3 regions of the Mesorhizobium sp. B2-4-14 genome follow, and region 3 is predicted to be linked to each of the others. Evidence: predicted binding sites of a transcription regulator. Region 3 holds the regulator's gene; each other region holds the start of a gene.
The links. The regulator PhoB, encoded in region 3, activates phosphate uptake and scavenging genes when phosphate is short. The targets are predictions, from matches to a motif close to TGTCATNNANCTGTCAT.
Positions count from the first base shown of each region.

Region 1 (10,577 bases), on a different contig from region 3:
GCGCGCCGCCATGCTGGCGCCGGCGATGTTGTCGACACCGATCGCCGCGACGGACCCATCCTCGGAATCCAGGTCGAGCGCCACAAAGGGCAGTTTGCGCTCACGCGCCAATTCCACCAGGCGCGAACCGCCTTCGATGCAGAAGACGATGAAGCCGTCGACCAGGGCGCTCTGGATGTTCCAGGCAAGCTGTTCGTTGTTGGCGGCCGAGACCAGGGAGATGCCGGCTCCGGTCGCATCGCAAGCCTGCGAGATGCCCGCCATCATGACGCGCGCAAAGGGATCGTCGAAGAAATAGGAGAGGGGCTCGGCGGTGGCCACGCCAATGGCGTTTACCTTGCCGGCCCGCAGCAGCCGACCCTTTGGATCAGGCCCGCCGTAGCCCATCGCTTCGGCTGCTGCCCGAACCCGTTCGCGGACTTCTTCGCGCACGATCTCGGGGCGGCTGAAAACATTGGATGCGGTGCCGTGCGAAACGCCGGCCGCTTTGGCGATGTCGGCCAGCCGGACGGGTCTTCGGTTGCCTGCGGTGAGTGACGCCATTGTGCGTGCCTCCTGACATGCATTTAGCACGTTCCGGATTTGCAGCCAGTACTTTCGTTGGATCGATTCAAATTTCCCCTTGACTCAGCAAGGATTGCAAGTTTATGTTTGAATCGATCCAATCAAAGCGGATTCGCTTCTGTTTGATGGCTTGAGTGGAGCGTTATGGCTCCCATCGGCTACCTGTTCGAAGACGTCTATCGCAACGATTGAAGCATCGGATCGACCGGCCACAATCCAGGCGCCGGGCTAGAACCGGCCTATGGATTCGCGACCTTCGCTTCCTGGTGGAGCGCAGGCGGAGCTGATCGGTTCAGCTTTCTGCGCCCATTGATTGGATCGATCCAATTCAATTCAAAGGGAGAAAAGCTATGCATCCCATCAAGCATCTGTTCGAAGACATTTACCGCAACTATTGGGGCATCGCGCCGGCCGCGGAACGGCCGGAGGCGCAACGCCGGACAAAGCCCGCAACGCGCAGTCGCGAGGTGGTGGCCCGCCACGAACGTCGTCGGGACTGAGCCTTTCCTGGTTCCCTAAGGACGTGGGCGCGTCAGGGCAGAAATTGCTATCCCCAGCCAGCCTGCGATGAGCAGTGTGCCGCCGATCGGCGCCGACATCGGAAACAGTCTCGATCCGAGGAAATCGCGGGCGAGGAGATCGCCGGCGAAAAGCAGGAGCCCGGCAAGCAGGGCGAAGCTGGCGATCCGCAGAAAGCGATTCGCGCCGATGAGGCCGATGGCCAGGAACACCGGCGCGTGCATCAAAAGGAATGACGCGGCCGTGCCGGTGAAGGCGCCGCCGCGATGCGCGGCCGCTGCCGACAGCGCCACGCCCGCCGCGCCGACGAGACCGCCGGCAAACACAAGCATCCGGCTGCCGTTCGGATCGGCGAAGGTCATGTCGAGGCTCCTTCTTGCGGCGGGCCAGGCCCGTCTCAGGGCTCGCCCGCCTCCAGCACCATATGCCGTGTCCGCCGCGACTGGACAATCCAGTTGTAGACGGCACCGCCGGCCATCAGCACCGATGTTCCGAGAAACACCGCCCGCATGCCGAAGTGACCGCCCACGAAGCCACCGGATAGCGGCCCCGCGACCTGGCCGACATATTGTGCCGAAATCGCCAGGCCAAGCACGTTGCCGCCCACGCCATCGGGGATGTTGTGGCGAATGACGCTGGTGATGCAGGGCAGCAGGCCGCCGAGCGCCAAGCCCATCAGAAAACGCAGACCGATCAATTGCCAGCCATCGGTGACGAAGGCCTGCGGGATGAGCAGCAGGGCCGAGGCGGCCAACGCCCCAACAACGACATTCCAGTGGCCGACACGGTCGGCAAGCTTGCCGAGCCATGACGCCGACAGGATCGTCCCAAGGGCCGCCGCCGACATCACCACGCCGGCGACCATCGTCACATGGCTCTGATCCTCGATGAGCTGCTGGACATAGACAGTGATGATCGGCTCGATCGACATGTTGGCGAAGGCGAGCAGCATGCCGGTCGCCAGCATGGCCACCACCGGGCGTTTGTCCGGGATCTGCGACCAGCCGCTTTTCGGCTTTGTGCCCGACGCCGGCTTGGCGGGCTTCGGGCGCGGGTTCTCCTTGATCAGGAAGGTCGTCGCCAGGAAAGCAAGGAAGATAACGCCGCCGGACAACAGGAAGGTGGCGCGGATGCCGATCACCGGCGGCAGCGCGCCGCCGAGCAGGGGGCCGACCAGCGAGCCGGCGGTGATCCCGGCCGACAGGACGCCCAGCGCCCAGCCGGAGCGGTCCTTGGGTGTCTGCATGGCCACCAGAATGGTCGAACCGGAGGAATAGCCGCCGGCAAAGCCGATCAGCAGGCGCAGCAACACCAATTGCCAGACCGTCTCGACCATACCCGTCAATGACATGCAGATCGCCATGCCGAAGCTGGCGCGCACCAGCACCACCTTGCGGCCATAGCGGTCGCCCAGCCGGCCCCACAACGGCGCGACAAGGGCGGCGGCGAAAAAGGTGGCGCCATAGGCGATGCCGGACCACTGCACGATCGCCACATGGCCCTGTGCGCCGAGCTGTTCGACGTAAAGCGGCAGGAAGGGCAAAAGCAGCGTCATGGCGATGAGCGTGCTGAACGAGCCCGCGAAACAGACGGCAAGATTGCGCCGCCAGTGGATGCTGTAACCGCTTTGTTGAGCGTCTTCCTGTGTCATGCCCTGCCTGCTCGGTGTCAGCACTTGTTGCGGATACCACTTTGGGATACCAAATCGGTATCCGTCATGAACTCCGACCCGGCCGCTGTCAATGCGGCTTCAGAAAAGGCAGCGCGATGTCGCAAATGCAGAATGTCGAACGACAGTTGCGCGAAATGATCCTGGGGCTCGAAATCGGTCCCGGCGAGAAATTGACCGAGCGATGGGTCGAAGGCCGCTTCGGCGCCTCGCGCACGCCGGTCAGGGCAGCACTGCTGCGGCTGGAGACCGAGGGTCTTGTCGGCAGGGACGGGCGCGGCTGGACGGTCTCGCCTATCAACCTGGCCGAGCTTGAGCAGATCGCGGTCTATCGCGAAGCGGTCGAGGTCGCGGCCCTGAGGTTGACATGCGCGTACGACGAAAGGAGCGCCATCGACGTCATCGAGGCGATGCTCGATTCCTGCGACGAAAACACTTCGCGCGAGGAATGGCACCGTGTCGGCATGGATTTTCACATCGAGCTGGCGCGGCTGTCGGGCAACGAATTCCTGTTCAGGGCGGTGCGCGATGCCATGACGCGCCTGTCGCGTGCTCGCTGGCTGGAGGTGCGCGACGAAGCAGCCCTTGGCCGCGCCTGGGCCGAACATCGCGCCATTCTGGCGGCAACACGGCTTGGCGACGCCGATGAAGCGGCGCGCCGGCTTTCAGCCCACATCATCGGCAGCCGCGACCGGCTGGTAGCGTCGCTTGCCAACGATCGGCGCGGTCTTCGCGCCAGGGGATTTGCAGTCGTCGCCGCTTAGCGGCCTGACCGGCAGGGCACTCGCCGGGCAAAAAGCGGTGTCCGGACGCGGAGTGCACTTTCGGCCTCGCTTCATGGGCGCCGATGGCGTAAGAGCGGCGATGGAAAACAACCGATTTGAAACGCCGGTGACCGTCAAGTCCGTCACCGCAGGAAGCACTCAGCTCTTGCGTTCGGCGAGGGAGGCTTCCGATTACCTCCTCAACAGCTGGCCCGGCAAGCGCAGTCCCAAGCATCGCGCGGCACTTCAGGCCTGCCACGACGCGCTGGCCGGCGACAAGCCGGCCATGAATGCCCGGCGCGCCTTCATCGCCGCGGCGCGTGAAGTGGATGTATTCATCAGCGACAAGGCGCCCGCCTGACGCGGCGCGACATGCGTTAAGACGGAGCCGGCAATCGCGGGCCTGTTGCCGTCATTCCCCTGTTTCGGCTTCGACTTTGGCCTCGGGCTTCGACCGCTCCCGCGCGGCAACCTTGGCCGCCAGCTTCTCGGCCTTTTTGGCCGCTTTCTGCCGGTCGCGTTCCTTGCGTTCCTGATCGTAGTTCGGTGCTCGCGCCATATCGGCTCCCTTTGACCTGCCTTGCGGCTCTGAACCTGCCTAGGAGCATTAGCCGTCAAACACAACAGCTGAAACGACAGTGCGTGGGTGCTGACGTCGAAGATATGCCGGGGCTTTGCCAGATGGGCGCCACAATGATGTAGGAAACGCCAGGGCGCCAGCGTCTTGAGAGCTGCCCGTTTGATCAAGTGAACCATGGCCACAATTGCGCGGACGTCGGCAAAGGTCTTCTTTTATGCGCGAAACGTTGCGCGCGATGCCGTTCCGCAAGCATTGTTCAGACGCAGGTTGGGCATTCGCCTGGAAAAGGCGAGGCTTTCCGATGAGGCGGCGCGCCGGCGGTTGAACTACTACAACAAGCTGCAGGATGGTTTCACGCCAAGCGCGAATGCGGTGCGCGTCGGCAAGCTGCCCTTCACGCCGACCATGTACTATTACGACCTGAAGGAATTTGCCCGCTACTTCGATCCCGGATTGCTCATCGACCTGGAGTTCGGCGACGTCAGGAATGTGCCGAAGGTGCCGTCGATCGTGAAGGACCGGCCGATCCGTGATGATGACAAGAACGCGGTCATCATGAAGCTCGACAAGTTTCGTCACTTCCAGATGCCGGCCGACGCCATTTCGTTTACCGACAAGCTGCCTGCGGTGGTCTGGCGCGGCGATCTCAACAATCCGATCAGGACAAGATTTCTGAAGGCTGTGTGCGAGCTGTCGTTCTGCGATGCCGGCTCGCACAAGCCGAACGCTCCGGCCGAATACGCCAAGCCCTTTCTCAGCATCAGCCAGCAGCAGCGTTATCGCTACATCGTCTCGCTCGAAGGCAATGACGTGGCGACTAATCTCAAATGGATCATGAACTCGAAGTCGCTCTGCCTGATGCCGCCGCCGACCTATGAAACGTGGTTCGCGGAACGGCTGCTCGAGCCCAATGTCCATTATGTACCGCTTGAAGCGGATTTCTCGAACCTGGCCGAACATGTGGCCTATTTCGAACGGCACCCGGCGAAGGCCGAGCGCATCATTGCGGCCGCGAACGCCTATTGCCGGATATTCGACAACGAACAGACGGAGCAGGCGATCTCGCTGCTGGTGCTCTACAAATATTTCGTGCTCAGCGGCCAGATCAAGCCCGATGCCGAGGTCTGGCGTTACATAACGGGCTAGTCGCCGGCGACATTGGCGTCGACGCCATTGGTCTCGCGTTTGGATGACACCGGGTTGCGAAATGCCTGGCACAATGACGTGTGAGCATGGCGCGGGAACTATCTCGGGCTGCCGGGTGTTTTGGTCGCGTTTGTCCTGATATCAACGTGGTACGATGGCCACCATAAAACGAACGACGCAGAAGGTTTTCTACTATGCGCGAAACGTCATGCGCGATATCGCCCCCCAGGTCCTCTTCCGACGACGGCTGGCGGCCCGCCTGGAGCAGGCCAGGCTCTCGGATGAGGCCGTGCACCGGCGGTTGAATGACTACAACAAACTGCAGGGCACCTTTATGCCAAGCCCGGATGCGGTGCGCATCGACAAGATGCCGTTTGAGCCGAGCATGTACTATTACGACCTGAAGGAGTTCGCCCGTTATTTCGATCGGGCATTGCTCCTCGACCTGGAGTTTGGCGACGTCAGGCATGTGCCGAAGGTGCCGACACTCGTCAAGGATCGGCCGATCCGCGCCGACAACAGCAACGCGGTCATCCTGAAGTTCAACAAGTTCCGCCACTTTTACATGCCGGACGACGCGGTCGCCTTTGCCGACAAGCTGCCGGTCGTGATCTGGCGCGGCGATCTCAACAATCCGATCAGGACACGGTTTCTGGACGCAGCGCGCGACCTGCCTTTCTGCGACGTGGGTTCGCACAAGCGAAGTGCTCCGGCCGAATACAGCAAGCCCTTTCTCAGCATCAGCCAGCATCTGCGCTACCGCTACATCGTCTCGCTCGAGGGCAATGACGTGGCGACCAACCTCAAATGGATCATGAATTCGAACTCGCTCTGCCTGATGCCGCCGCCGACCTACGAGACATGGTTCGCGGAGAGCCAACTCGAAGCCAATGTCCACTATGTGCCACTCGATCCGGATTTCGCCGATCTCGGCGAAAAGGTGCGCTATTTCGAAGCGCACCCGGCGGCGGCGGAGCGCATCATCGCCGCAGCCAACGCCTATTGCCGCAAATTTTCCAATGAGCGAGACGAGCAGGCGATCTCCCTGCTCGTGCTCTACAAATATTTCGTGCTCAGCGGTCAGATCGAACCCGACCCCGAACTCTGGCGGTTCATCGAAGGTTAGGCGTCACGCGCCTTCGGTCAGCCGCAGTGGCTGCAATCACGCCTGGGTTGCAATAAAACCGTCATTGCCGGCCTATATTGAAGTCGGCTCAGGTGTTTCCATCAAGGCCGCTGGGCCAGCAATGGGAACACCGTCCGGAACCGACAGGGTTTGCAAGCGGAGCAGCTGACATGACCGAGCTAAAACAGAATTCTCCCGCCAAGGACTGGCTCGAAGCCGAGCTCGCCGACACGCTCGACGAAGATTATGAACTCGAAATGTCGGAGCCGGCGCTGTCGATGGAGATCGCCAAGATCTACAAGAACTCGCATCCGCCTTCGATCGATCGCATGCAGTATTTTCGCGACCTGATCACCCTGCAGTCCGAATTGATCAAACTCCAGTCCTGGGTCGCCTATCACAAGAAGAAGCTGGTGGTGATTTTCGAGGGCCGTGACTCCGCCGGCAAGGGCGGCGTCATCAAGCGCATCACCCAGCGGCTCAATCCGCGCATCTGCCGCGTCGTGGCATTGCCGGCGCCGACCGAGCGCGAGAAGTCGCAATGGTATTTCCAGCGCTATGTCCCGCACCTGCCGGCAGGCGGCGAGATCGTACTGTTCGATCGCTCCTGGTACAACCGTTCCGGCGTCGAACGGGTGATGGGCTTTGCTTCGCACGAGCAGGTCGAGGAGTTCTTCCACGACGTGCCGGAGTTCGAGCGCATGCTGGTGCGCTCGGGCATCACCGTGGTCAAATACTGGTTCTCGATCACCGATGAGGAACAGCAGATGCGCTTCCTGATGCGCATCCACGATCCGATGAAGCAGTGGAAGCTGTCGCCCATGGATCTCCAGTCGCGTGTGCGCTGGGAGCAATACACCAAGGCCAAGGAAGAAACCTTCGCCCGCACCAACATTCCCGAAGCGCCCTGGTTCATCGTCGAGGGCAACGACAAGAAGCGCGCGCGGCTCAACTGCATCGATCATCTTTTGAAGCAGATGCCGTATGAAGATGTGCCGCACGAGGAGATCACACTGCCCGAGCGCGTGTTCAACCCGGAATACGAGCGCCAGGTTCTGCCGCGAGAACTTTACGTGCCGGAGAAATATTGAGGCGCATTTCCGTCTCTCCCCGTATAGTGACGGAGAGAAAGAGGCTTGCACCTGCGGGTTTCGCCAATGACCGGAGTTGCGGCTATGCCCGTTTAATGACCACATGCATGGCGTGCGGCGAAGCGACCTGTTCGCTGCATTGATAGCCGAGTTTCGGCATGTCGAGGCCGGCCAGAAGGTTTTCGCCTGCGCCGATCAGCACGGGCGAGATCGCCAGATGCATCTCGTCGATAAGTTTCTGCTCCAGATATTGCCTGATTGTCGCGACGCCGCCACCGACCCGCACATCCTCTCCATCAGCCGCGGCCTTCGCTTGCTCAAGCGCCGAATGAATACCCTCGGTGACGAAGTAAAAGGTCGTGCCGCCTTCCATGACGACGGGCTCACGCGCATGGTGGGTCAGCACGAAGACCGGCACGTGATAGGGCGGGTTGTCGCCCCACCAGCCCTTCCAGCTCTCGTCCTTCCAAGGGCCGCGGATGGGTCCGAACATGTTGCGGCCCAAGATCCAGGCGCCGACATTTTCGAAGCTGCGCGCGGCGAAATCCTCGTCGACGCCGGTGGCGCCGCCTTCCTCGCCGAACATCTTGCGGAAGGTCCGCGTGGTGAACGCCCATTTGTGCAGCGATTTTCCGCCGACACCGAGCGGATTCTCCAAGTCCTGGCTGAGACCGGCCCCAAAGCCGTCGAGCGATAGGGAGAATGCATTGACACGCAGCTTGGAGATGAAATCTCCTCGATAATCAGTTGTGTTATGCAAGCAGTTTTTTGTAGCAAACCGATTGCAAATTGCAAGTGGTATCTTCGAGATGCGAATAATGCGTGTCCGGACCCGCGGTCAAGCGATGTCCGGACTTGCCTCGTGACGATTAATGATGGCAAGCCGCCGCCGACGGTTGCCACACCAACTCATTCGCTGACGAGCTCCATGAAGCGGATGTGGTTGCTGAACGGGTCGATGACCTCCACCGTCAGCCGCCCGTCCTCGTCTTCCAAGCCGGGTTTCATATAGCGGTAATCCTTGCCCGCAAGCTCCTCATGGAAGTCGCGGACGCCCTTCATGTAGACAACCATGTTGCCGCCCGGCGTCGCGTCGCCGGCGTGTTCGGACAGGTGCAGGACGAGATTGCCACGCGACACCTGAGTGTACAGTGGGAAATGGTCGCCGTAGCGGTGTTCCCAGTCCACGGTGAAACCGAGGAAGCCGAGGTAGAATTCGTGCGCCTTCGCGACGTCGAAGATGCGCACGATTGGCGCCGTCCGTTCGAAGATGATCGTCTCCTGCCTCGCGAGCGGCGCTTCGATCTTTGCCGACAGGATATTCCAGTTCGCCAGTCCGAACTGGCGCGCGACGATTTCCAGGGCCTCGCTGTGGCTGATCGTCAGGTCGTGGTCGGCAAGCGCGTCCCGCATGGCTTTCGCCATGGTCATGGCATCGCGATAGGCAAGCATGTCCGTTTCCTCGGGTCACGGCGAAGTCTTCGTCAGTGCCCGCATTGCCCAACGCCTTCGCCCGACGGTGAAACGGGTCAGGAAGCATCCTCTGGAGGCGTTCGCCATGCCTCTTGGCGAGCTGCGGGCTGCCGGCCGCCTCCGGCCGTGTCGGCATCATAGCCGCAACTGGTCCACTTTGTCAGCGGGAATTCGCCAGAGATGCCAGCCGGCTCCGAAGCGATGCCGTCATGGCAAGACCTGGAAGGTCGCGGTGCGGTGGCTGAGGGGCGAAGTTACCCCTTCAGCATCACGGCCACTTCGGGCGCGAAATAGGTCAGGATGCCGTCGCAGCCTGCACGCTTGAAGGCGAGCAGCGATTCCAGCATCGCCTTCTCGCCATCGATCCAGCCATTGGCGCCCGCTGCCTTGATCATCGAATATTCGCCCGAGACCTGGTAGGCGAAGGTCGGCATCTGGAATTCGTCCTTCAGCCGGCGGATGATGTCGAGATAGGGCAGGCCGGGCTTGACCATCAGCATGTCGGCGCCCTCGGCGAGGTCCTGCTCGGCCTCGCGTACCGCCTCGTCCGAATTGGCGTGGTCGATATAGTAGGTCTTCTTGTCGCCCTTGAGCAGGCCGGCGGTGCCGACCGCCTCGCGATAAGGGCCATAGAAGGCCGACGCGAACTTGGTCGCGTAGGACATGATCGCCACGTCCTGAAAGCCGTTGGCGTCTAGCGCGTCGCGGATGGCACCGATGCGGCCATCCATCATGTCGGATGGCGCGATGATATCGGCGCCCGCCGCCGCCTGGATGACGGCCGCCGCCGCGACCTGTTCCACCGTTTCGTCGTTGACGATGATGCCGTCGCGCAGGATGCCGTCATGGCCGTGGCTGGTGAACGGATCGAGCGCGGCGTCGGTGATGATGCCGATCTCGGGCACTGCGCTCTTTATGGCGCGGGTGGCGCGGTTGATGATGTTTTCCGGGTCGAGGATATGCGAGCCGGTCTGGTCGCGCAGGCCCAGCTCGACATTGGGGAAAGTGGCGAGTGCCGGTATGCCGAGCTTGGCCGCGCGTTCGGCCTCCTTGACGGCGAGATCGACCGACAGGCGGAAGACGCCTGGCATGGCGGCGATCGGCTCGCGCACATTACTGCCCCCGACGACGAAGATCGGCCAGATCAGGTCGTCGACTGAAAGCCGGTTCTCCTGCACGAGCCGGCGCGACCAGTCGGCCTTGCGCATGCGGCGCAGGCGGCGGCTGCCGGTGACGTCGTCGACGCTGCGCGCGCCGGCTGGCTTTGTCGGGGTGAATTTGTTCATTGCCAAAACTCCGGATAGCCGGCTTTTACCACGAGCGCTTGGCCCTGACCAATGCGACACGTTTGTGCCAGCTTTTCGTTTCTCCGTTCGCGGAGAAAGTGCCGGCGCTCAGATAAGGGCGCGGATCCCTCAAGGCTGCCCGTTTCCGGACAGAATCTGCGCCGCACCGCTGATGGCCACACGAAACGCCTCGTCGAAGCTGACGCCACGTACCTGCCAACGATAGGTCTTGCCGTGATCGGCCAGTCGCCAATCGGCGATCCAGCCGAGCTCTTTGTCGCTCCATACCATGCTGCCGGCGAGCGCTTGGGTGCCGCCGGTCTGTTTGGCCAGTCGGTCCAGCCTTGCCATATCGGCGG
Region 1 covers NZ_VFVA01000006.1:130,123-140,699, reverse strand. Annotated here, with positions in the region: gene FJ938_RS08225 (substrate-binding domain-containing protein) at 1-543, opposite strand, end outside; gene FJ938_RS29355 (hypothetical protein) at 915-1,064, shown strand; gene FJ938_RS08220 (DUF423 domain-containing protein) at 1,080-1,445, opposite strand; gene FJ938_RS08215 (multidrug efflux MFS transporter) at 1,481-2,734, opposite strand; gene FJ938_RS08210 (GntR family transcriptional regulator) at 2,851-3,516, shown strand; gene FJ938_RS08205 (DUF982 domain-containing protein) at 3,617-3,877, shown strand; gene FJ938_RS08200 (hypothetical protein) at 3,929-4,075, opposite strand; gene FJ938_RS08195 (glycosyl transferase family 90) at 4,271-5,242, shown strand; gene FJ938_RS08190 (glycosyl transferase family 90) at 5,397-6,368, shown strand; gene ppk2 (polyphosphate kinase 2) at 6,539-7,459, shown strand; gene FJ938_RS08180 (dihydrofolate reductase family protein) at 7,542-8,186, opposite strand; gene FJ938_RS08175 (glyoxalase superfamily protein) at 8,369-8,911, opposite strand; gene hemB (porphobilinogen synthase) at 9,187-10,218, opposite strand; gene FJ938_RS08165 (DUF2066 domain-containing protein) at 10,348-10,577, opposite strand, start outside.
Region 1: the regulator PhoB is predicted to act here: its motif matches at 6,417-6,433, upstream of ppk2 (polyphosphate kinase 2).

Region 2 (10,577 bases), on a different contig from region 3:
GGAACATGATCGTCGACGCGCACGCGCACCAGATCGGCGCGGCGGCCCTGTTCGATGATGCCGCGGTCGGTCAGACCGATCGCTTCGGCCGGGTTTTTCGAAACCATGGCGACCGCCTGCGGCAGCGAAATGCCTTCGACCATGTCGCCGAGGAAGAAGGCGGACTGGATCAGGCTGAAGGGGATATAGTCGGATGACAGGATGTCGAGCAGGCCGTTGCCGGCCAGCGTGCGTGCCGAGACATTGCCCGAATGCGAGCCTCCGCGCATGACGTTGGGCGCGCCCATCAGCACGCCGAGTCCGGCGGCTTTCGAAGCCCGCGCCGCTTCCTCGGTGGTCGGAAACTCGGCGACCCGGACGCCTTGCTCGATCGCCTCCTCGACATGGCTTGTCGTCGCATCGTCATGGCTCGCCAGAACGATGCCGCGCTCATGGCAGGCCGCCGCGATGAAGACCCGGTTTGGGCCGGAATTGCTTGCCGATTCGCCCATCCGCTTCTCGCAGAATTTCTGGAAGTCCTGGTCGCTCAGCTTCAGCTTGCGCTGGTAATAATAGGCATAGGTCTCGAGATTGACGAACTGGCGCTGGCCCGGCGCATGGTCCATCAGCGACGCCAATTTCACCCGGTCGTCAGTCTCGAAATTGGCAAAGGCCCGCAGGCAGTCCGGCGCCGAAACTTCGCAACGCAGATGGATAAAGTGGTCGGCGCGCAGCCGGTCTTCCCGCACGCTGTCCTCGATCGCATCGGCGAGCTTGCGGATGTCGTCCGAGGTCAGGTCGGCGTCTTCATCCATGCCGACCCGCAAGGCGTCGAGCACGGTGGTGATGCCGGCGGTCGCGACCTGCGCGTCATGGGCGAGCACGGCCGCGATAGGGTTCCAGCGCACCTTCGGCCGCGGCGCGTAATGGCCCTCGAGATGATCTGTGTGCAGTTCGACCAGTCCCGGAATTATATAGTCGCCGCCCATGTCGTCGCCGGTTCGGGCAGCACCTGGATCGATGCCGGTGATTAAGCCGTCACGCAGCACCAGCGAACCCTCGACGATCTCGTCGGCAAGCACGATGCGGGCGTTGGAAAGAACAGTCTCGGCGGTCATTTCGGGCAGTCCTCGGTTATCTCCGGCCGGAGCTATTCCGGCAGGCGGTCAGGCGGTTTTTCTGGTCGGGCGCCGTCCCAGCGCGTGCTGCGAAAGCACCAGGAATGGCGCGCCTGGTTCGGGTTCGACGAACAGCGTCAGTCCATCCACCAGCACCGGCTGCCGAAGCACATCCGCGAACAGGCTGTCGATTGCCGCGCGCAGACGAGGGCTTTCCTGTGGCCCTGCCCGCCCGGACAGCGTCATATGAAAGCGGAACGTCTCGAAGACATAGGGGTAACCCCACTGGCAGAGATTGCGGAACTCGGCCGGCTTCAGCGAATCCGGACTGCGCCGTTCGATCTCGGCTTCGGTCAGGGGCGCACGGAACCGGTCGAAATCGCGCACGACGTCGTCGGCGAAGCGGTTGAGCGGCGGCAGCGGACCGTCCGGCACCAGCGCGAAAAAGCTGTCGATCTGGCTGACAACGAGACGCGGGATCGTCACCACCGGCGTCGCCTCGGCGAATTGGTCGAGTGCCGCGCGCAGCGAACTCTCTGTCTCGTTCACCGCAAGACGGAACGGGGCTTTCAGCGTCGCGTGGAAGCCATAGCGACGCGCCGAAGCGGTGTGGAAAGCAACTTCCGCCGCCGCAAGGTCGGCCACGGCCTCAACCGGCTTTGTCGCCGCGCCGAACGGGTCGCGGCCCAGCCAGTTGGCGGCGATCCGCGCCAGCGGTTCGTCCTGCCGGGGGGCGAAATAGATGGCATAACGCATGGCAAGTCCTCATCAGATCCGTTGCCATAGGTGATTTCCATGACGGATTGACGAAGCTTTGAAGGGTTTTCGAAGGCAAATCGCTCCTTCAGTTCCTTAGCCGACGATTTTTCCGAGCTGGACCAATAGCTTCACCGGTCCCGCCCCGATTCTCAGGCCTTCATCAACCATTCGTGCTCGGGGGCATTGTGGAATTTCCACGTCCGCTTTGGTCCGGCCATGACGTTGAGATAGTAGAGGTCGTAGCCGTGGCAGGCGGCGCAGGGGTGATAGCCCTTGGGCACCAGCACCACGTCGCCATCCTCGATCGCCATGGCCTCGTCCAGTGCGCGATGCCCATTCTTGTCGGCGTCGGTATAGACGCGCTGGAAGGCAAAGCCCTGCGGCGGGTTGAGGCGGTGATAGTAGGTTTCCTCGAGATAGGATTCGGCGGGCAGATTGTCCTGGTCATGCTTGTGCGGCGGGTAGCTCGACGTATGGCCGCCCGGCGTGATGACCTCGACCACCAGGAGTGAGTCCGCTGGCTTGCCTTCCGGCAGGATGTTGGTGACGTAGCGCGTATTGGTGCCCTTGCCGCGCACCTCCTGGCCGAGATCGTCCGGCCCGATCACCCGAACCGGCAACCGGCCGCCCAGGCCCGGCGCCGAGCAGACCGCCAGTTCCAGCTCGGTATCGGCCGTTACCGACCAGTCCGATCCCTCGGGAACATAGACCGACCACGGCTTGCCATCGAAGGGCGACATTCGCTCGCCGAGCACCCCAAGATACTTGCCTCCGGTGGTGGCGGTGCCCTTGCCGGTCACGAACACCAGGCAGACCTCGCGATCGGCCGTTTGGCCCGAGGCACTTTCGCCCGGCTTCAGCCGATGCAGGTCGAAACCGACATACGTCCAGCCGGCGCTTTTCGGCGTCACATGGGCAACGCGGCCATGGCCCTTGTCGGCCTTCACCAGCAGTTTCGACATTTTTGTCTCCTATTCCGTTGGCTTGAAGGATTCCCTGAAGCCAAGCCGCCTGTTTGAAAGGGTGCAGTGCTTCTAACTTCGTCATCCTAGGGCGCAGCAAGGAGCGTAGCGACGCAGCGCAGACCCTAGGATCCATGCCAAGACTTTGAAGCTGGTGTGACGGTGCAGAATTCCGCTCCGCTGTGCCCTTCGGCCGAGGTAACGGCATGGATCCCAGGGTCTCCGCGACGGAGCTTCGCTCCTGCTTCGCCCTAGGATGACGAAGTTGGAAGGGCGCCGGCCGAAGATTTGCGGAGGCCAAGCTAATCGCCAACGCATAGGATCAGTCACTCCTTCGCTTCGGGCTCGGCCGTTGCCTTGCTCTCGTCGGCCGGCTTGTAGAGGTAAAAAAACTGCCAGACGCCATAGCCGGCAAAGCCGAGCGCGATGACGCCCCAGAACGGCGTGCCGGTGGCGAATTCGATGACTGACCAGAGGACGCAGACCGCGACGACGGCGACGCGCCGCCACAGCGGTCGGAAGAAGGGATGTTCGGAATCTTTCATCCGGCCAGCCTACAGCAAGGTATCATCACCGAGAACCGCTGCACTCACGCATTCGGAAAACCTTGCGTTTCGACCGTGTAACCGGCCGCCGTCATCACCCGCATCAGTTCATTGTGGCCCACCTGCGCCATCCTGCGCGGCGGGTTCTTCTTCGGATCCTGCTCGGCCTCCACCACGAACCAGCCCTCATAACCATGATCGGCGAAGCGCTGCACGATGGCGCCGAAATCCAGCGAGCCGTCGCCCGGCACCGTGAAGGCGCCGAGCGCCACCGCGTCGAGGAAGGATTGCTTCGTGCGGTCGAGCTTGTCGATCACGCCCATGCGCACATCCTTCACGTGGACATGGTTAATGCGCCTGTGGTGGTTGTCGATGGCGCGCAGCACATCGCCGCCGGCGAAGGCCAGGTGGCCGGCATCGAGCAGCAGCGGAATGCCTTCGCCGGAATGGCGCATGAAGGCATCGAGTTCCGGCTCGGTCTCGACCACCGCCGCCATATGATGGTGGTAGGACAGCGGCATGCCTTGTTCGGCACACCATTCGCCGAACTCGGTCAGGCGCCGGCCATACGCCTTCATCTCGTCGCTGGTGAGTTTCGGCTTGGTGGCAAGCGGCTTGGAACGGTCGCCCTGGATCGAGCGGCCGACCTCGCCATAGACGATACAGGGCGCATTGACCGCCTTGAACAGGTCGATCATCGGCTGGATGCGATCCTTGTTCTTGGCCATGTCCTCATCGACCAGCGTTCCCGAGAACCAGCCGCCGCACAGCGTCACGTCGGCTGCCTTCAGGATCGGCAGCATGACAGCGGGATCGTTGGGAAAACGCCGGCCCATCTCCATGCCGGTGAAGCCGGCCGAGCGCGACTGGCGCAGGCACTCCTCCAGCGACACATCATCGCTGAGTTCGGCAAGATCGTCGTTCCACCACGCAATGGGGGACATGCCCAGTTTGGCTTTCAAGTCATCACTCCAGTTTCAAAACAGCTCATTCTTCGGCCGTCAGTGCCGCCCCTCATCCGCCTGCCGGCACCTTCTCCCCGTACAGGGATGGGGAGAAGGGCTGATCGCGACGCTGGCGACCCCTCTCCCCGTTCTTACGGGGAGAGGGTAAAGGTGAGGGGCGGCGCCGACATTAGTCACCAACACTCTGCATCTGCCGCTTCTCGTCATAGGTCTTGCGTGCCGCGTTCACTTGTGGCCGCGCGGAGACTTCCGGCACCGCCACGTCCCACCAGTGGCCGCCGGCATCAGTCGAGACCAGCGGGTCGGTGTCGATGACCAGCACGGTGGTGCGGTCGTTTGTCTTCGCCTTCCACAGCGCGTTTTCCAGCTCGGCGATCGACGGCACCTTATCGGCGATCGCTCCCATGCTCGCGGCATGCACGGCAAAGTCGACATCGGGCAGGATTTCGTGGCGCGAGTCTTTCAGCAGATTGTTGAAGTTGGCGCCGCCGGTTGCCATCTGCAGCCGGTTGATGCAGCCGAAACCCCTGTTGTCGAGCAGCACGATGGTCAGCTTCAAACCGAGCATCACCGAGGTGGCGATCTCGGAATTGAGCATCAGGTAGGAGCCGTCGCCGATCATGACGACGACCTCTTCGTCCGGCTTCGCCATCTTGGCCCCAAGCCCGCCGGCTATCTCGTAGCCCATGGTCGAGAAGCCGTATTCGGCATGGTAGGAGCCGGGCGTGCCGGCCTGCCAGAGCTTGTGCAGTTCTCCCGGCAGGCCGCCGGCCGCATGCAGCAAGGTCACGTCGGAGCCCATGGCCCGCTGCACGGCGCCGATCACCTGCGCGTCGGACGGGTAGGCGGCATTGGTCGGCGCCGTCACCTTGGCGGCATCGGCCTGCCAGGCCCTCTTGCCCTCGGCCGCATTGTCGGTCCATGCGGCGGGCGCCTTCCAGCCTTTCAGCGCGGCACCGAGTTCGGCGAGCCCCTCTGCCGCATCGGCGACCAGCGGCAGCGCGCGGTGCTTGCCGGCATCGAAAGGCTGCACGTTGAGCCCGATGATGGTCTTGCCGGAGTTCTTGAACAGCGCCCAAGAGCCGGTGGTGAAATCCTGCAGCCGCGTGCCGATGGCCAGCACCACATCGGCTTCCTCAGCCAGCCGATTGGCGGCCGAAGTGCCGGTGACGCCGACCGCCGCCATATTGAGCGGATGACTGTCCGGCAGCGAGGATTTGCCGCCTTGCGTCTCGCAGACCGGAATGCCGGCACCTCCCGCGAATGTCGCCAACTCATCCGAGGCCTGCGAATAGAGGACGCCGCCACCGGTGATGATCAGCGGCTTCTTGGCGGCCTTGAGTGCTGCGACAGCGGCGGCAAGCTCGCCGCGGTCCGGACGCGGCCGGCGCTGATGCCAGACCTGCTCGGCAAAGAAGCTCTCCGGATAATCATAGGCCTCGGCCTGCACATCCTGACAGAGCGACAAAGTCACCGGCCCGCAATCGGCCGGATCGGTCAGCACCTGCATCGCGCGGCTCAACGCCGGGATGATCTGCTCGGGCCGCGTGATGCGGTCGAAATAGCGCGAGACCGGACGGAAACAGTCGTTGACGGTCGCGGTTCCGTCGGAAAAATCCTCGGCCTGCTGCAGCACCGGATCGGGGATGCGGTTGGCGAAGACATCGCCAGGCAGGAACAGAACCGGCAAGCGGTTGACGTGGGCGAGTGCCGCCGCGGTCACCATGTTGAGCGCGCCCGGACCGATCGAGCTTGTTGCGGCCATGAAGCGGCGGCGGAAATTGGCCTTGGCGTAAGCGATCGCCGCATGCGCCATCGCCTGTTCGTTGTGGGCGCGGAAGGTCGGCAAGTCGTCGCGCACCTGATAGAGCGCCTCGCCGATGCCGGCGACATTGCCATGGCCGAAGATCGCCCAGACACCGCCGAAGATCGGCATTTTTTTTCCGTCGATCTCGGTCATCTGGCGGGACAGGAAGCGGGTCAGCGCCTGCGCCATCGTCAGGCGGATTGTTTTGCTCATGATGGTTTCCTCCGCAGTCCTTGTGCCGCGCTTTCTTATGCTGCCTTGCGGCCACGCGCGGCAAGCCACGCTTCGGTCAGTTGCTCGAAGCGTGACGCCATGTCGGCGACGGCCTCGTCATCCGACATCCTGCCGGCGAGCCACTCTTCGGCGGCGTGGACGAAGATGGTGCGGCCGACGGCAAAGCCCTTGACGATGGGCGCCTTGGCGGTGGCGGCGAAAGCGGCTTCCAGCTCGTCCTGCGGCGCCTCGAGCCCAAGCAGCACGATGCCACGGCACCAGGGATCATGTTTCAGGATGACCGCCTCGATTCTGGCCCAGGCGCCGCTCGACGCCTGCGGCTCGAGCTTCCACCAGTCAGGCTTGATGCCAAGCGCGTAAAGCTCTTCCAACGCGCGTGGGATTGTCGTGTCGTCGAGCTTGCCGTGCTTGCCGGCGATGATCTCGATGAGAAGTTCCCGGCCCACCTTGCGCGCGGCTTCGAATAGCGCGCGCAGCTTCTGCTGTTGTTCTTCCTTCAAGGCCGCCGGATCGTCGGGATGGTAGAAGCACAGGCACTTGATGCAGTGATCGACAGGCCATTCGGCAAGCTGCGAGCCGATGTCCTGCGAGAACTCGAAGCGCAGCGGCCGCGATCCCGGCAGTTCCACCGGGCGTCCAAGCCAGGCGAAGGGATGGCGGGCGAATTCGAACATCGCCTCGCGGCCATGTTTCTCGTCGATCAGCATGCCGTAGCCGTCGCGGCCGGCGGCAACCTTCGCCGCCGCCTTGACGGCCAGCACCTTGAAATCGCGGATGCGCGCAGGATCGGCGCCGGCCTTGGCCGCGACGTCCTCGAGCTGCACGCGATGGTCGCAGGCGAGCGCCATCAGCGAAGGGATCTCGCGCCGGCGCGTGGTCGCCCAATGGATGTGGTTGATCGCCTCGTCCTTGCGCAGAGCCCGGTGCCTGCTGCCGTTCTTCAGAAAGAACTGCAGCTCTTCGAAGGTTGGATATTCCGGTGCGCAAAGCAGCCGCGAAACGGCGAAGGCGCCGCAGGCATTGGCCCAGGTCGCCGCTGTTTCCAGGTTTTCGCCGCCGAGCCAGCCGCGCAGCAAGCCGGACATGAAGGCGTCGCCTGCGCCCAGCACATTGTAGATCTCGATCGGAAAACCCTTGCCGACGACGCCGTCCTCGAGATCGTCGCTGATCGGCCCGTCATAGACGATGCAGCCCATGGCGCCGCGCTTCAGCACGATGGTGGCCGACGATAGCGAGCGGATCGTCTTCAGCGCGCTCAGGCAGTCGTCGGCGCCAGAGGCGATCATGATCTCTTCCTCGGTGCCGACGATGAGGTCGCAATCGGGCAGCACTGTTTTCAACTGGGCCGAGACCCGGTCCGACTTCACATAGCGCTCGAAGCCCTCGGCATGGCCGGCGAGCCCCCACAGGTTAGGGCGATAGTCGATGTCGAAGACAACCTTGCCGCCCTTGGCCTTCATGATGCGGATCGCCTTGCGCTGGGCGGCGTCGCTGTTGGGGCGCGAAAAATGCGTGCCGGTGACCACTATCGAGCGCGCCGAGGCGATGAAAGCCTCGTCGATGTCTTCCGGCGCCAACGCCATGTCGGCGCAGTCGGTGCGGTAGAAGATCATCGGCGAAACGCCTTCGCTCTCGACCGATAGCAGCACCAGCGCGGTCAGCCGTTCCTTGTCGGTCTTCAGCCCGTCGACGTTGACGCCTTCGCGCTTCAGCTGTTCGCGGATGAAGCGGCCCATCTGCTCGTCGCCGACGCGCGTCAGCAGCGCCGAACGCAGGCCGAGCCGCGCTGTGCCTACCGAGATGTTGGCCGGGCAGCCGCCGACCGACTTGGCGAATGAGGTGATGTCCTCCAGTCGCGAGCCGATCTGCTGGCCATAGAGGTCGACGGAAGCACGACCGATGGTGATGACGTCGAGCGGCGCCTGTTTCGCGTCCACGGCTTCGCTCATTGGAACCTCCCGTAGGGCTTGTTGTCATGGACAACATTGTTTGGGTAACACGCGCGAGCGGCAGCGTGGCGCCGGTAATATGAAATAATAATTCCAAACCATAGTCAATATGGAATGAGCATTCCCGGGCTGAAAAGTGCGGGACCATGATCCCGGCCCGAAGGCGGGGGAAGCAACAGGCATTGTCGGGTTTCCGGCCTCGCCAATCGTTTTAGCGTGCAGGTTCAGGCCTTGCGCTTGCGGCCTACATCGCGCCGCTTTTCGCCGACGCCGACGGTCAGCGCCATGGCCAGCGCCATCGTCGCTGACAGCGAGCGGAAACCGGCGAAGTCCGCCTCGGCAACCTCGAACCAGACCCTGGCGAACTGGGCAAGCGGCGAAAACGAGCTGTCCGTGATGGCGACGATCGGCACGCCCTGTTCCGAAATGCTGCGTGCTTCCTCGATTGTGGCCGGTGCATAGGGCGAGAAGCTGATGGCGATGACGGCGTCCGCCGGCGTCGCAAAGCCGACTATCTCGGCATTCAGGCCGGCGGCCGATTCGATCAGCTGGTTGCGGATCTTCAGCTTGCCCAGCGCGTAGGCGATGTAGGTCGCCACCGGGTAGGAGCGCCGCTTGGCCAGCACATAGATGGTCTGCGCCTTCGCCAGCAGGGAAATCGCGTCTTCCAGATGCGCGTCGTCCAGCGTGCGCGAAATGTCGTTGAGCGAGGTGCTCGCGGCGGCGACGAAGCCGTCGAAGATCGCCCGGTGGCCGGCGCCGGCGTCAGCCTTGGCCCGCAGCGCCTGCAACCGCTCGTCATAGGAAGAATTGCGCTCGCGCAGCCGCTCGCGAAACACCTGCTGCAGGCTGGTGAAGCCGTCGAAGCCGAGCTGCTGGGCGAAACGGATCAGGGTCGAAGGCTGCACGCCGGCCGAGGCGGCGATGCTTGCAGCGGTGCCGAAGGCGATGTCGTCCGGATTGTCGAGCGCATAGGCGGCGATCTGGGCGATGCGCTTGGGCAGGTTCTCGCGCCGATCCAGGATAGTGGCGCGCAGCGTCTCGAAGTCGCGAGGTACCAGTTCGTCCATCGTCGGCCCGTTCAAGCTCATCCGTGAAGCGTCCTCTCTGCCTCATCATAGCGAGCTTGCGCAAGAACGCCATAAAAAATGAGGCAGACATTCCATTCCCCAAGAAAATGGATTAATTCATCCAATCGGCGCTTCAAGCAGTGGAGAAATCGCGGATGGTCGGCGTAGGTCTTATCGGCACGGGCTTCATGGGCAAATGCCATGCCATCGCGTGGAGCGCTGTCGGCGCCGTCTTCTCCGACGTGGCCAAGCCGCGGCTGGTCCACCTCGGCGAGGTCAATGAGGATCTCGCCAGGCGCAAGGCCGGCGAATTCGGCTTCGCCAGGGCGTCCGGCGACTGGCGCGCCGTCGTCAACGACCCGGAGGTCGATATCGTCTCGCTGACCACGCCCAACCAGTTCCATCCGGAGATGGCCATCGCCATCCTTGAAGCCGGCAAGCATCTGTGGTGCGAAAAGCCGATGGCGCCGAGCTTTGCCGAAGCCGAGGCGATGGCCGCCGCGGCCAAGAAATCAGGCAAGGTCGCGGCCCTTGGCTACAACTACATCCAGAGCCCGGCCATCCGCCACATCGGCGCGCTGCTCGACGAGAAAATCATCGGCGAGGTCAACCATCTGCGCATCGAGATGGATGAGGATTTCATGGCCGATCCCGAGGCGCTGTTCTTCTGGAAGCACGAGGCCGCTTCGGGCTATGGCGCGCTCGACGATTTCGCCGTGCATCCGCTGTCGCTGGTCTCTGTGCTGTTCGGACGCGTCACCAGCGTCATCTGCGACATGGCCAAGCCCTATGCCGACCGCAAGCTGGCGGCCGGCGGGCGCCGCGCGGTCGAAACCTACGACATCGCCAGCGTGCTGATGCATCTGGAAAACGGCATTGCCGGCACGCTCCAGGTCAACCGCTCGGCCTGGGGCCGCAAGGGCCGCATCGCCGTCCAGATTTTTGGCTCCAGGGGCTCGATACTCTTCGATCAGGAGCGGATGAACGAATTCCAGCTTTACCTCACATCGGACCGCCCGACCGAACAGGGTTATCGCACCATCCTGGTGGCGCCGCACCACAAGCCGTACGACGCCTTTGTGCCGGCGCCCGGTCATGGCCTCGGCTTCAACGATCTCAAGATCATCGAGTGCCGCGAATTGCTGACGCGGCTCGCCGGCAAGCCGGCGCGGCTCATCGAGTTCGCCGA
Region 2 covers NZ_VFVA01000002.1:264,275-274,851, reverse strand. Annotated here, with positions in the region: gene FJ938_RS03005 (alpha-D-ribose 1-methylphosphonate 5-triphosphate diphosphatase) at 1-1,097, opposite strand, end outside; gene FJ938_RS03000 (DUF1045 domain-containing protein) at 1,146-1,853, opposite strand; gene iolB (5-deoxy-glucuronate isomerase) at 2,006-2,818, opposite strand; gene FJ938_RS02990 (DUF3329 domain-containing protein) at 3,145-3,363, opposite strand; gene iolE (myo-inosose-2 dehydratase) at 3,408-4,325, opposite strand; gene iolD (3D-(3,5/4)-trihydroxycyclohexane-1,2-dione acylhydrolase (decyclizing)) at 4,498-6,348, opposite strand; gene iolC (5-dehydro-2-deoxygluconokinase) at 6,384-8,318, opposite strand; gene FJ938_RS02970 (MurR/RpiR family transcriptional regulator) at 8,543-9,388, opposite strand; gene FJ938_RS02965 (Gfo/Idh/MocA family oxidoreductase) at 9,544-10,577, shown strand, end outside.
Region 2: the regulator PhoB is predicted to act here: its motif matches at 1,893-1,909, upstream of FJ938_RS03000 (DUF1045 domain-containing protein).

Region 3 (10,577 bases):
TGGACTGGCTGGAGGGATCCAGCGGCTCGAAAAGCGTGATGGGCGCGCGCCAGGGCTGCGTCGAGGCCGGATAGACCGGATGGCTAGCGCCAAAATCGTGCAGGATATCGCGTTCGACCGCCGCTTCGCCGCCCGTCTTGACAAGCTGAAGGAAGCCGATGCCGCGCAGGCCAGCGAAATTGTTGTCGATATCCAGCGCGTCGAAGAACGCCTTGAACTCGTTCTGGGAGATGTCGCCGTTGCGGGCATCGAACAGGGCCTGCGTCGACCGCAGCAGCGACAGATGCAGGTCGATCCGGCTCTCGATCCGGTTGAGTGCGTCGTCGGCCGCCGCTTCGAACTTGATGCGGGCGGCTTCCTGCGTCGCGAAATAGGCGAACCCAGCCATGGTCATGCTGATCAGCGCAACGGCGATGAACGCAACGATTGGAAAAAGTCTCTTCAACGGATGATGCGGTCCATGGGCAATACCGGACCTTTATGGGCAAGTCGCCGGGCCAACACAATGGCCAGGCCAAGCCATCGCGATCACTGGCATATCACATGAGCGGCAACGCGGGCCTGGTCCGCCAATGCCGGGCGCGACCGATAGGCCTCAGGCGGCGATCTTCAGCGCACCCGGTCCGGGAATGGCGCCAGGAGGACATTTGCCCAGGATGATCATGCCGAGCACCTCGTCCTGGGTTACATCCGTGGTACGCGCGGTGCCGACGACCTGGCCGTTCTTCATCACGCAGACCCGGTCGGCCAGTTCGAACACATCGTGGATGTCGTGGCTGATCAGGAAGATGCCGATGCCATCGGACTTGAGCTGCCTGACCAGTTCGCCGACCTGTGCCGTTTCCTGGGGCCCAAGCGCCGCGGTCGGCTCGTCCATGATCAGGATGCGGGCGTTGAACAGGATCGCGCGTGCGATCGCCACCGACTGCCGCTGCCCACCTGACAGCTTTATGACCGGCTCCTTGAAGCGCTGGAAGCGGGGATTGAGGCGCCCCATCACCTTGCGCGCCTCGGCCTCCATCGCAACGTCGTCGAGCGTGCCCCAGGCGGTCATCAGCTCGCGGCCGAGAAACAAATTGGCGGCGGAGTCGACATTGTCGGCCAGCGCCAGCGTCTGGTAGATCGTCTCGATGCCGTATTTCTTGGCATCTCGCGGGTTGGTGATCGTGGCTTCCTCGCCATTGACGAAGATCTGCCCGGCGTCGCGCTTGTAGGCGCCGGAGAGAATCTTGATCAGCGTCGACTTGCCGGCGCCGTTGTGGCCGAGCAGCGCCACGACCTCGCCGGGGAAAAGATCGATCGAGGCGTCGTCGACGGCCCGGATGCCGCCAAAGGCGATCGAGATGTTGCGCATGTCGACCAGCGGCGGGCCGGCGGGTACGGTTTTGTCAGCCATGATCGTATCCTCTAAACCCGCTTGCGATAGACGGTGTCGAGCCAGACGGCGATGACCAGCACGGCGCCGACGACGATGCTCTGCAGCGGCGAGTCGACACCGAGCAGCACCATGCCGGATTGCAGCGACTGCATCAGCAGCGCGCCGAGCATGGCGCCGATGATCGTTCCCGAACCGCCGGCAAGCGACGTGCCGCCGATGACGGCCGCAGCGATGACGAGCAGCTCGTCCAATGTTCCAAGCACATTGGTGGACGAGTTTTGCCGGGCCGACGAAATCGCGGCGGCGATCGTGGCCAGCACGCCCATGATCATGAACACCTTCATGGTGATCCAGCGCGTGTTGATGCCGGCGAGATTGGCGGCCTCCGGATTGCCGCCGATGGCAAAGACATAGCGGCCGAAACGGGTGCGGTTGGTGATGAAGGTCATGATCAGCCCGACCGCAACCGCCATCAGCACCGGAATGGCGATGCCGTGAGCGATGAACAGGCCGCCCTCGGGCACGGTGATGTTGTTGGCGGCGGCGTATCTGTTCACGATGCCGATCGGCCACGGATAGGAGTTGGCCAGCCACACCGCGCCCATGATGGCGGCGCAGGTGACGGCGCCAAGCAGCGTCTCGGCCCAGATCGGGCGCAGCGGGAAACGGAAGCGCTTGCGTTGCACCCGCCCGTTGAAAAGCGCAAACACCACGGCGAGGCAGGCGACGATGCCGACGATCCAGCTCCAGGTGGCGCCGATCGATCCCGCCGGCCCGCCTCCCATCAGCTGGAAGGTGGCGTCGAGCGGCGCCACGGTCTGGCCGCTGGTGACCCACCAGGCAGCGCCGCGCCAGACCAGCAGGCCGCCGAGCGTGACGATGAAGGCGGGCACTTCGAGATAGGCGATGATGAAGCCCTGGAAGGCGCCGATCAGCAGGCCCAGGACCAGGCCGATGACAAGCGCGAGCACCCAGATCCACGGATTGCCGAGTTCAAGCCCGACGAACCGAACCAGGAAATGCACCTGGGCAAAACCCATGACCATGCCGATCAGGCCCTCGGCCGAGCCGACGGACAGGTCGATGTTGCGCATGACGATGACCAGCACCATGCCGCAGGCCATGATGGCGACCGCGGAGCTTTGTACGGAGAGGTTCCATAGATTGCGCGGCGTGAGGAAGGTGCGGCTGTCGAAATCGAGCGGATTGACGCCCAGACGCAGGCTCGAAATCACGTGCAGCCCGACCCAGATCAGCAACAGGGCGCCGATCATGCCGAGCATGCGGGTGTCGATCTCGGTTGCCTTCAGGAAGCGGGCGACCGCGCCGAGTTCTGAGGCGCGTGCGGTATCGACCTGCGGCGGGTTGGACGTCGTGTCGGTCATGATTTCCTCCCACTGGCCGCCGTCTGGCGCGGACGCCGGAGCCTAGCCTAGAAGCTATCCGCCTGATGCGGAAACACAAATCTTTTTGAGAAAACGCCGCGGCTTTGAGGCAATTCCAGGAAAGTGCGTGGCGGTTTCCGTCCGGAATTGCGGGAAACAATGGGCTGGAACGGTTCAGCGATTCAAGAAACACTGAACCGTTCCAGGGCCGCGGCGTCTATATCTGAGAGAAACAGGCCAGCTTAGTTGCAGGCCGCGACGGTGCCGGCGGCGACGCCCGCGCAGACTTCGTCCTTCTTGATCCAGCCGGCATCGATGACGACGTTGAGATTGTCCTTGGTGATGGCGACCGGGGTCAGGAACAGCGACTTGACGGTGTTGCCGCCAGGCGTCGTGAAGTCCTTCACGCCGGCAATGTCGGTCATCTTCTTGCCGTCCGCCAGTTGCGAGGCGATCTCGGCGGCGTTCCTGCCGAGCTCGCGCGCGTCCTTCCACACCGACACGGTCTGGGTGCCGAGCGCGATGCGGTTCAGCGCGGCATGGTCGCCGTCCTGGCCCGACACCGGCACGGTGCCAGCAAGGCCTTGCGCCGTGAGTGCCGCGACGACGCCGCCGGCGGTGCCGTCATTGGCGGCGACCACGGCGTCGACCTTGTTGTCGTTGGCGGTCAGGAACTGCTCCATGTTCTTCTGGGCGTTGGCGGGCAGCCAGCCGTCCGTATAGGCCTCGCCGACATTCTTGATCTTGCCGCTATCGATGGCCGGCTTGAACACTTCCATCGAGCCCGAGAACAGGAAGTCGGCATTCGGATCGGCACCCGAGCCCTTGATGAAGACATAGTTGCCTTCCGGCTTGACCTTGAACACCGCGCGGGCCTGCATGCGGCCGACTTCCTTGTTGTCGAAGGTCAGGTAGAAGACGTCCTTGTTCTCGATCAGGCGGTCATAGCCGACGACCGGAATGCCTTCATCCAGCGCCTTCTGGACGGCCGGGCCGATGGCCGAGGCATCCTGCGCCAGGATGATCAGCGAATTGGCGCCCTGCGAGATCAGGCTCTCGACATCGGTGAGCTGCTTGCCCGGATTGGACTGTGCGTCGGCGGAGATGTACTTGTCGCCTGCGGCCTCGATCGCCTTCTTCATGGCGGCCTCGTCGGTCTTCCAGCGCTCTTCCTGGAAGTTGGACCAAGAAACGCCGATGACCTTGCCCTTCGCCTGCGCGACCGACGCGAGCGTCAGTGACATGGCGACACCCGCCAGGATGGCGACTGCGAATCTCTTCATGATATCCTCCCTGCGCCGCGTATGGCGCGACCAAACTGACCCGAAGGCCGGCACAAAGGCTCTATTTTTTCGAGCCTCAAAAAAAATAGTGATGCATCGCCGGAAGGCTGTCAACAATGATTCTGATGGATTTTGAGGCCCGAGAACTTTTTTCGAGCCCCGCAATAAATAAATGACATCGCCGGCCGCTTCTGCCAGTATTTGATCTGTTGCCGCAGTGTTCGAGGGGCACGACGAGCTGCGGCGACCGGGAGGATATTGGAAAGGCATGTCGGTCGGAATCCGCCACGACGATCTGCGCCGGCGCAACCGCGCAATGGTGATTGCGGCCGTGCGCCGGGCCGGCCAGCCCTCGCGCACCGAAATAGCCGCGACCACCGGCCTCAGCCACTCCACCATATCGGCGATTTCCTCTGATCTGATCGGCGAAGGTATCCTGGCCGAAGGCAAGCCGAGCGAGGCCGGCGCGCTCAAACGCGGCAGGCCGCAGGTCGGGCTTGGCCTCAATCCGGAAGCCGCAACGGTGATGACCGTGGTGCTGTCGCTGAATTTCCTGTCCGTCGCCGTCATCGACTATGCCGGCCAGGTCATATCAGAGGAACAGCGCCGGCTGGATACGCTGACCATGTCGCGCGATGCACTGATCGGCGAATGCGTCGCCATCGTGCGGCGGCGCCTAGAGGATCCCGACCTCGACGTGCGCAGCGTCGCCCGCATCGCGCTGGCGATCCAGGGCATCACCGACACCGATGCCCGGGCAATGCTGTGGTCGCCCATCACGCCGCAGACCGACATCGCCTTCGCCGACATACTCGAAGCCGAGTTCGGCATCCCCGCCACCGTGGAGAATGACTGCAACATGATGGCGGTGGCGCTGCGCTGGCGCGATCCGGAGCGCTACCGCGACGACTTCATCGCCATTCTCCTTTCGCACGGTATCGGCATGGGCCTGGTGCTGAAGGGCGAGCTCTTCACCGGCACCCATTCCTCGGGCGGCGAATTCGGCCATATGATCCATCGGCCAGGCGGCGCGCTCTGCCGCTGCGGGCGGCGCGGCTGCGTCGAAGCCTATGCCGGCAATTACGCCATCTGGCGCAACGCCAGGCAGCTCAGCGAGGACACCGAGCCGGTCGCCGATGTCAGCGACGCGCAGATGCGGGCGCTGGCGGCGACGGCGCGGCAAACGGACGGGCCCGAGCGGGAGGCCTACCGCAGGGCCGGCGAGGCGCTGGGCTACGGCCTCGGCAGCCTGTTCGCGCTGATCGATCCCGCCCCCGTCGCCATGGTCGGCGTCAGCGCCGCCGCCTTCGACCTGATCGAGCCGGCATTGCGCGAGGCCATCGCCCAGACCGCCGGCGGCCAGCACTCGAAATCGATTTCCTTCGACACCGAGCCCAACGAGTTGCCGCTGATCCGCGAGGGCTGCGCCATGCGGGCGCTGACCTTCGTCGACCAGGAGATTTTCGCGCCGGGCATGCAGGCGAAAGCCGGCTCCGGGAAGAACGTGGCCTGAATAAAGTCGCGCTCAATCCTCGCGGATTGCATACCCCGCACCACGAATGGTGCGGATGACGTCGGGCATGCGGCCGTTATTGACCGCCTTGCGCAACCGGCCGACATGCACATCCACCGTGCGCTCGTCGATATAGATCGTCTCCCCCCAAACATTGTCGAGCAGCTGGCTGCGCGAAAACACCCGGCCGGGATGACGCATCATGAATTCGAGCAGGCGGAATTCGGTCGGCCCGAGCCGGATCTCGCTCTTCTTGCGGTAGACGCGATGTGATTCGCGGTCGAGCACGATGTCGCCCACCTTGAGCACGCTGGACAGCACTTCCGGCTTGGCGCGGCGCAGCAGCGCCTTGACCCTGGCCATGAATTCCGGTGTCGAGAACGGCTTGACCAGATAATCGTCGGCGCCGGTCGAAAGGCCGCGCACGCGGTCGCTTTCCTCGCCGCGCGCCGTCAGCATGATGATCGGCAGCCGCTCGGTCTCGGGCCGCATCCTTAGCCGGCGACAGAGTTCGATCCCGGACACCGCCGGCACCATCCAGTCGAGCACCAGGAGGTCGGGGACGTTCTCCTGCAGGCGAATCTCCGCCTCGTCGCCGCGCGGGACCACCTCGACCTGGTAGCCTTCCGATTCCAGATTGTAGCGGAGGAGCACGCCGAGTGGCTCCTCATCCTCCACCACCATGATGCGTGGCGCGATCATCGACTGGTCACCTCTAAGGCAATTCCAGGAAAAGTGTGAAGCGGTTTTCCGTCCGGAATTGCATGGAAACAAGAGAGAGAGCGGTTTTCCGTAAAACGGTGAACCGCTCTGACGATCAAGCCGCCGGCGCCGACATCGCCGTTTCGTCCTGCTTCGGACGATTCGCGGGCAGCTGCGTACCGGTCAGCACATAGTAGGCATTCTCGGCGATGTTGGTCACATGGTCGCCGATGCGCTCGAGATTCTTGGCGCAGAACAACAGATGCGTGCAAGCCGTGATGTTGCGCGGATCCTCCATCATGTAGGTGAGAAGTTCGCGGAACACGGAGGTGTATTTGACGTCGATACGTTCGTCATCGGCGCGCAGCTTGGCAAGGGCCTCGGCATCGTGCGCCGCATACTCCTCGATCACGCCCTGCACCTGGATCAGCACCAGCTGCGCCATGGCGTCGATGGAATGCGACAGGTCGCGCGGCGTGGTGGACAGGCCGACCGTACCGACGCGCTTGGCGATGTTCTTGGCAAGGTCGCCAATGCGTTCGAGGTCACCGGCCATGCGGATCGACCCGACGACATGCCGCAGATCGTCGGCCATCGGCTGGCGCTTGGCGATCAGCGTGATGGCGCGGTCGTCGAGTTCGCGCTGGCGCGCGTCCATGATGACGTCGTCGGAGACAACGCGCTGTGCCAGCGCGTTGTCGGAGTTCAGCAGCGCCTTGGTGGCGCCGCCGACCATCGAGCTGGCGAGATCGCCCATGTCGCTGATCAGCCTGCTGATCTGTCCGAGATCCTCGTCGAAAGAAGCGACTGTGTGTTCGGCCATGATCCTGGTCCTCGTATGCGTGAGATCAGCCGAAGCGGCCGGTGATATAGTCCTGCGTGCGCTTCTCGCGGGGCGATGTGAAGATCTTCTCCGTACGATCGAACTCGACCAGCTCGCCCAGATACATGAAAGCCGTCTGGCGCGACACGCGCGCCGCCTGCTGCATGTTGTGGGTGACGATGACGATCGTGTAGTCGGCTTGCAGCTCGTCGATCAATTCCTCGATCTTGGCGGTCGACAGCGGGTCGAGCGCCGATGCCGGCTCGTCGAGCAGGATGACCTCCGGCTTCACCGCCACGGTGCGGGCGATGCAAAGACGCTGCTGCTGGCCGCCCGAAAGGCTGAGGCCGCTGGCGTTGAGCTTGTCCTTGACCTCGGTCCACAGAGCCGCGCGCTTCAGCGCCTGCTCGACACGGCCGTCCATCTCGGCCTTGCTGATCTTCTCATAGAGCCTGACGCCGAACGCGATGTTTTCATAGATCGACATCGGAAACGGCGTCGGCTTCTGGAACACCATGCCGATCTTGGTGCGCAGCAGGTTGAGGTCCTGCGAGCGGTCGAGAATGTTCCGGCCGTCAAGCAGCACCTGACCCTCGGCGCTCTGCCTCGGGTAGAGCTCGTAGATGCGGTTGAAGACGCGCAGCAGCGTCGACTTTCCGCAGCCCGAAGGGCCGATGAAGGCGGTGACACTGCGCTCGGGCAGCGACAGGCTGATGTCCTTCAGCGCCTTCGACTGGCCGTAGTAGAAATTGAGGTTCTTGACCTCGATCTTGGCCTTTTCCACGGCAGCCTCGGCCACGTTCAACTCGGTGGACAACATCGGTTTCATCTGTCCTCTCTGCGTCCGGTAAGGCTGCGGGCGAAGATGCTCAGCCCGAGAACCGTTAGGGTGATTATAAGTGCGCCGGTCCACGCCAGCTGCTGCCATTCCTCGTAAGGGCTGAGAGCGAACTGGAAGATGGTGACAGGCAGGCTGGCCATCGGCGCGTTGAGATTGCTTGACCAGAACTGGTTGTTGAGCGCGGTGAAGAGCAGCGGCGCCGTCTCGCCGGAGATGCGGGCGATGGCCAGCAATATGCCGGTGACGATGCCGGAAAGTGCGGCGCGGTAGGCGACAGAGCGGATGACCACCCAGCGCGGTGCGCCGATCGCGGTGCCTGCCTCGCGCAAGGCGTTCGGCACCAGGTTGAGCATGTCCTCTGTGGTGCGCACCACGACCGGGATGACCAGGATGGCCAGCGCGACGGCGCCGGCGATGGCGGAGAAGTGCCCCATCGGCCGCACCAGCAACTCATAGACGAACAGGCCGATAACGATCGACGGCGCCGACAGCAGGATGTCGTTGATGAAACGCACCACCGTGGTCAGCTTCGAGAAGCGTCCGTATTCGGCCATGTAAGTACCGGCCAGCACACCGATCGGCGTGCCGACGATGACGCCGATGACGGTCATCACGATGCTGCCATAGATGGCGTTGAGCAGGCCGCCGGCATCGCCGGGCGGTGGCGTCATCTCGGTGAAGACCGCCAGCGAAACGCCGGACAGGCCCTTGTAGACCAGGGCGCCGAGGATCAGCGCCAGCCAGGCAAGGCCGATGCCGGCGGCGGCGACGCAGAGCGCCATCATCACGCCGTTCCTTCTCTTGCGCCTGTTATGGAGTGCCAGGGTCGTCGACATCGGTCAGGCTCCCGTGCGGGCATCGATGCGCATCAGCATGTAGCGTGCGATGGCAAGGATAATGAAGGTGATGACGAAGAGGATCAGGCCGAGCGCCACCAGTGAAGAGGTGTAGAGTTGGCCGTCGGCTTCGGTGAATTCATTGGCGATCGTCGCGGAGATCGTCGTCGCCGGCGCGAACAGCGAGGCGCTGATACGATGCGCGTTGCCGATGACGAAGGTCACCGCCATGGTTTCGCCGAGCGCGCGGCCGAGGCCGAGCATAACGCCGCCCATAATGCCGACACGGGTGTAGGGAATGACCACGCGCCGCGTGACTTCCCAGGTTGTGCAGCCGATGCCGTAGGCCGATTCCTTCAGCACCGCCGGCACTGTGTCGAACACGTCCTTGGTGATCGAGGTGATGAACGGCAGCACCATGATGGCCAGGATCAGCGACGACGTCAGTAGGCCGATGCCATAGGGCGGGCCGGCGAACAGGCTGGAGAGCCCGGGCACGTTGTGAAAGATGTCGATGATGAAAGGCTGTATCGTCGTCTGCAGGAACGGTGCGAACACGAACAGGCCCCAGATGCCGTAGATGATCGAAGGGATGCCGGCCAGAAGCTCGACGGCGATGCCGATCGGGCGCCGCAGCGGCCGCGGGCAAAGTTCGGTAAGAAAGACGGCGATGCCGATGCCGATGGGAACGGCGATCAGAATTGCGATGGCTGACGTGACGATGGTGCCGTAGATCGGCGACAGGGCGCCGAAATTCTCGGTGACCGGGTTCCATGCCTCGGTCGTCAGGAAGGAAAAGCCGAACTTAGACAGGGCTTCCCATGAGCCGGCAAACAACGAGATGGCGACGCCGCTGAGGATGAGCAGGACGAGGACGGCAGAAGAGCGTGTAGCCTCCCGAAACACCATGTCCGTGAAGGCGAAGCGCCGCACTGTCGCATCCCTGGACCGCATGACGCTCGATAACGGCGTAGCTTCTGAAACGGTGGTCATCTAGCCCCTCGTATTCGAAAGAAATGGGAGGACGCCAAAGGCGTCCTCCCTTCGACAAAGAGAGTTACTTGGCGGCGTAGAGCGACTTGCCGTCGCTGCCGACGATGTCCTTGCTCCACATTTCCTCGACGCTCTTGACGACCTTGTCCGGCATCGGAACGTAGTCCAGTTCACCCGCCATCTTGTCGCCCTTCGCATAGGACCAGGCAAAGAACTTGAGCGCTTCGCTGGTCGCCGCGGCGTCATCGGGCTTCTTGTACAGCAGGATCCAGGTCGCGGACGTCATCGGCCAGGACTCGGCGCCCGGCTGGTTGGCGAGAATGACGCCATAACCCGGCTGTGAGTTCCAGTCGGCATTGGCCGCCGCGGCCGAGAACGCCTTCGCGGTCGGCTCGATCTTCTTGCCGTCCTTGTTGATCATGTCGGTGTAAGTCAGCTTGTTCTGCTTGGCATATGCGTATTCGACATAGCCGATGGCGCCGCCGGTCTGCGACACGTTGTTGGCAACGCCTTCATTGCCCTTGGCGCCGATACCCACCGGCCACTCGAGCGCGCTGTTGACGCCAACCTTCGACTTCCAGTCGGCGTTCACGTCGGCGAGATAGTAGCTGAAGTTGAACGTGGTGCCCGAGCCGTCCGAACGGTGGACAACGGCAATCGCCTGGTCTGGCAGCTTGGCCTTGGGATTGAGCTTCTTGATCGCCTCGTCGTTCCAGTTGGTGATCTTGCCGAGGAAGATATCAGCCAGCGTCGTGCCGTCGAGAACGAGTTCGCCCGGCTTGATGCCTTTGAGATTGACGACGGGCACGATGCCACCCATCAC
Region 3 covers NZ_VFVA01000039.1:4,945-15,521, reverse strand. Annotated here, with positions in the region: gene FJ938_RS25065 (CHASE domain-containing protein) at 1-445, opposite strand, end outside; gene FJ938_RS25060 (ATP-binding cassette domain-containing protein) at 596-1,396, opposite strand; gene FJ938_RS25055 (sugar ABC transporter permease) at 1,408-2,763, opposite strand; gene xylF (D-xylose ABC transporter substrate-binding protein) at 3,006-4,046, opposite strand; gene FJ938_RS25045 (ROK family protein) at 4,315-5,559, shown strand; gene phoB (phosphate regulon transcriptional regulator PhoB) at 5,572-6,261, opposite strand; gene phoU (phosphate signaling complex protein PhoU) at 6,377-7,084, opposite strand; gene pstB (phosphate ABC transporter ATP-binding protein PstB) at 7,110-7,913, opposite strand; gene pstA (phosphate ABC transporter permease PstA) at 7,910-8,761, opposite strand; gene pstC (phosphate ABC transporter permease subunit PstC) at 8,765-9,754, opposite strand; gene pstS (phosphate ABC transporter substrate-binding protein PstS) at 9,819-10,577, opposite strand, start outside.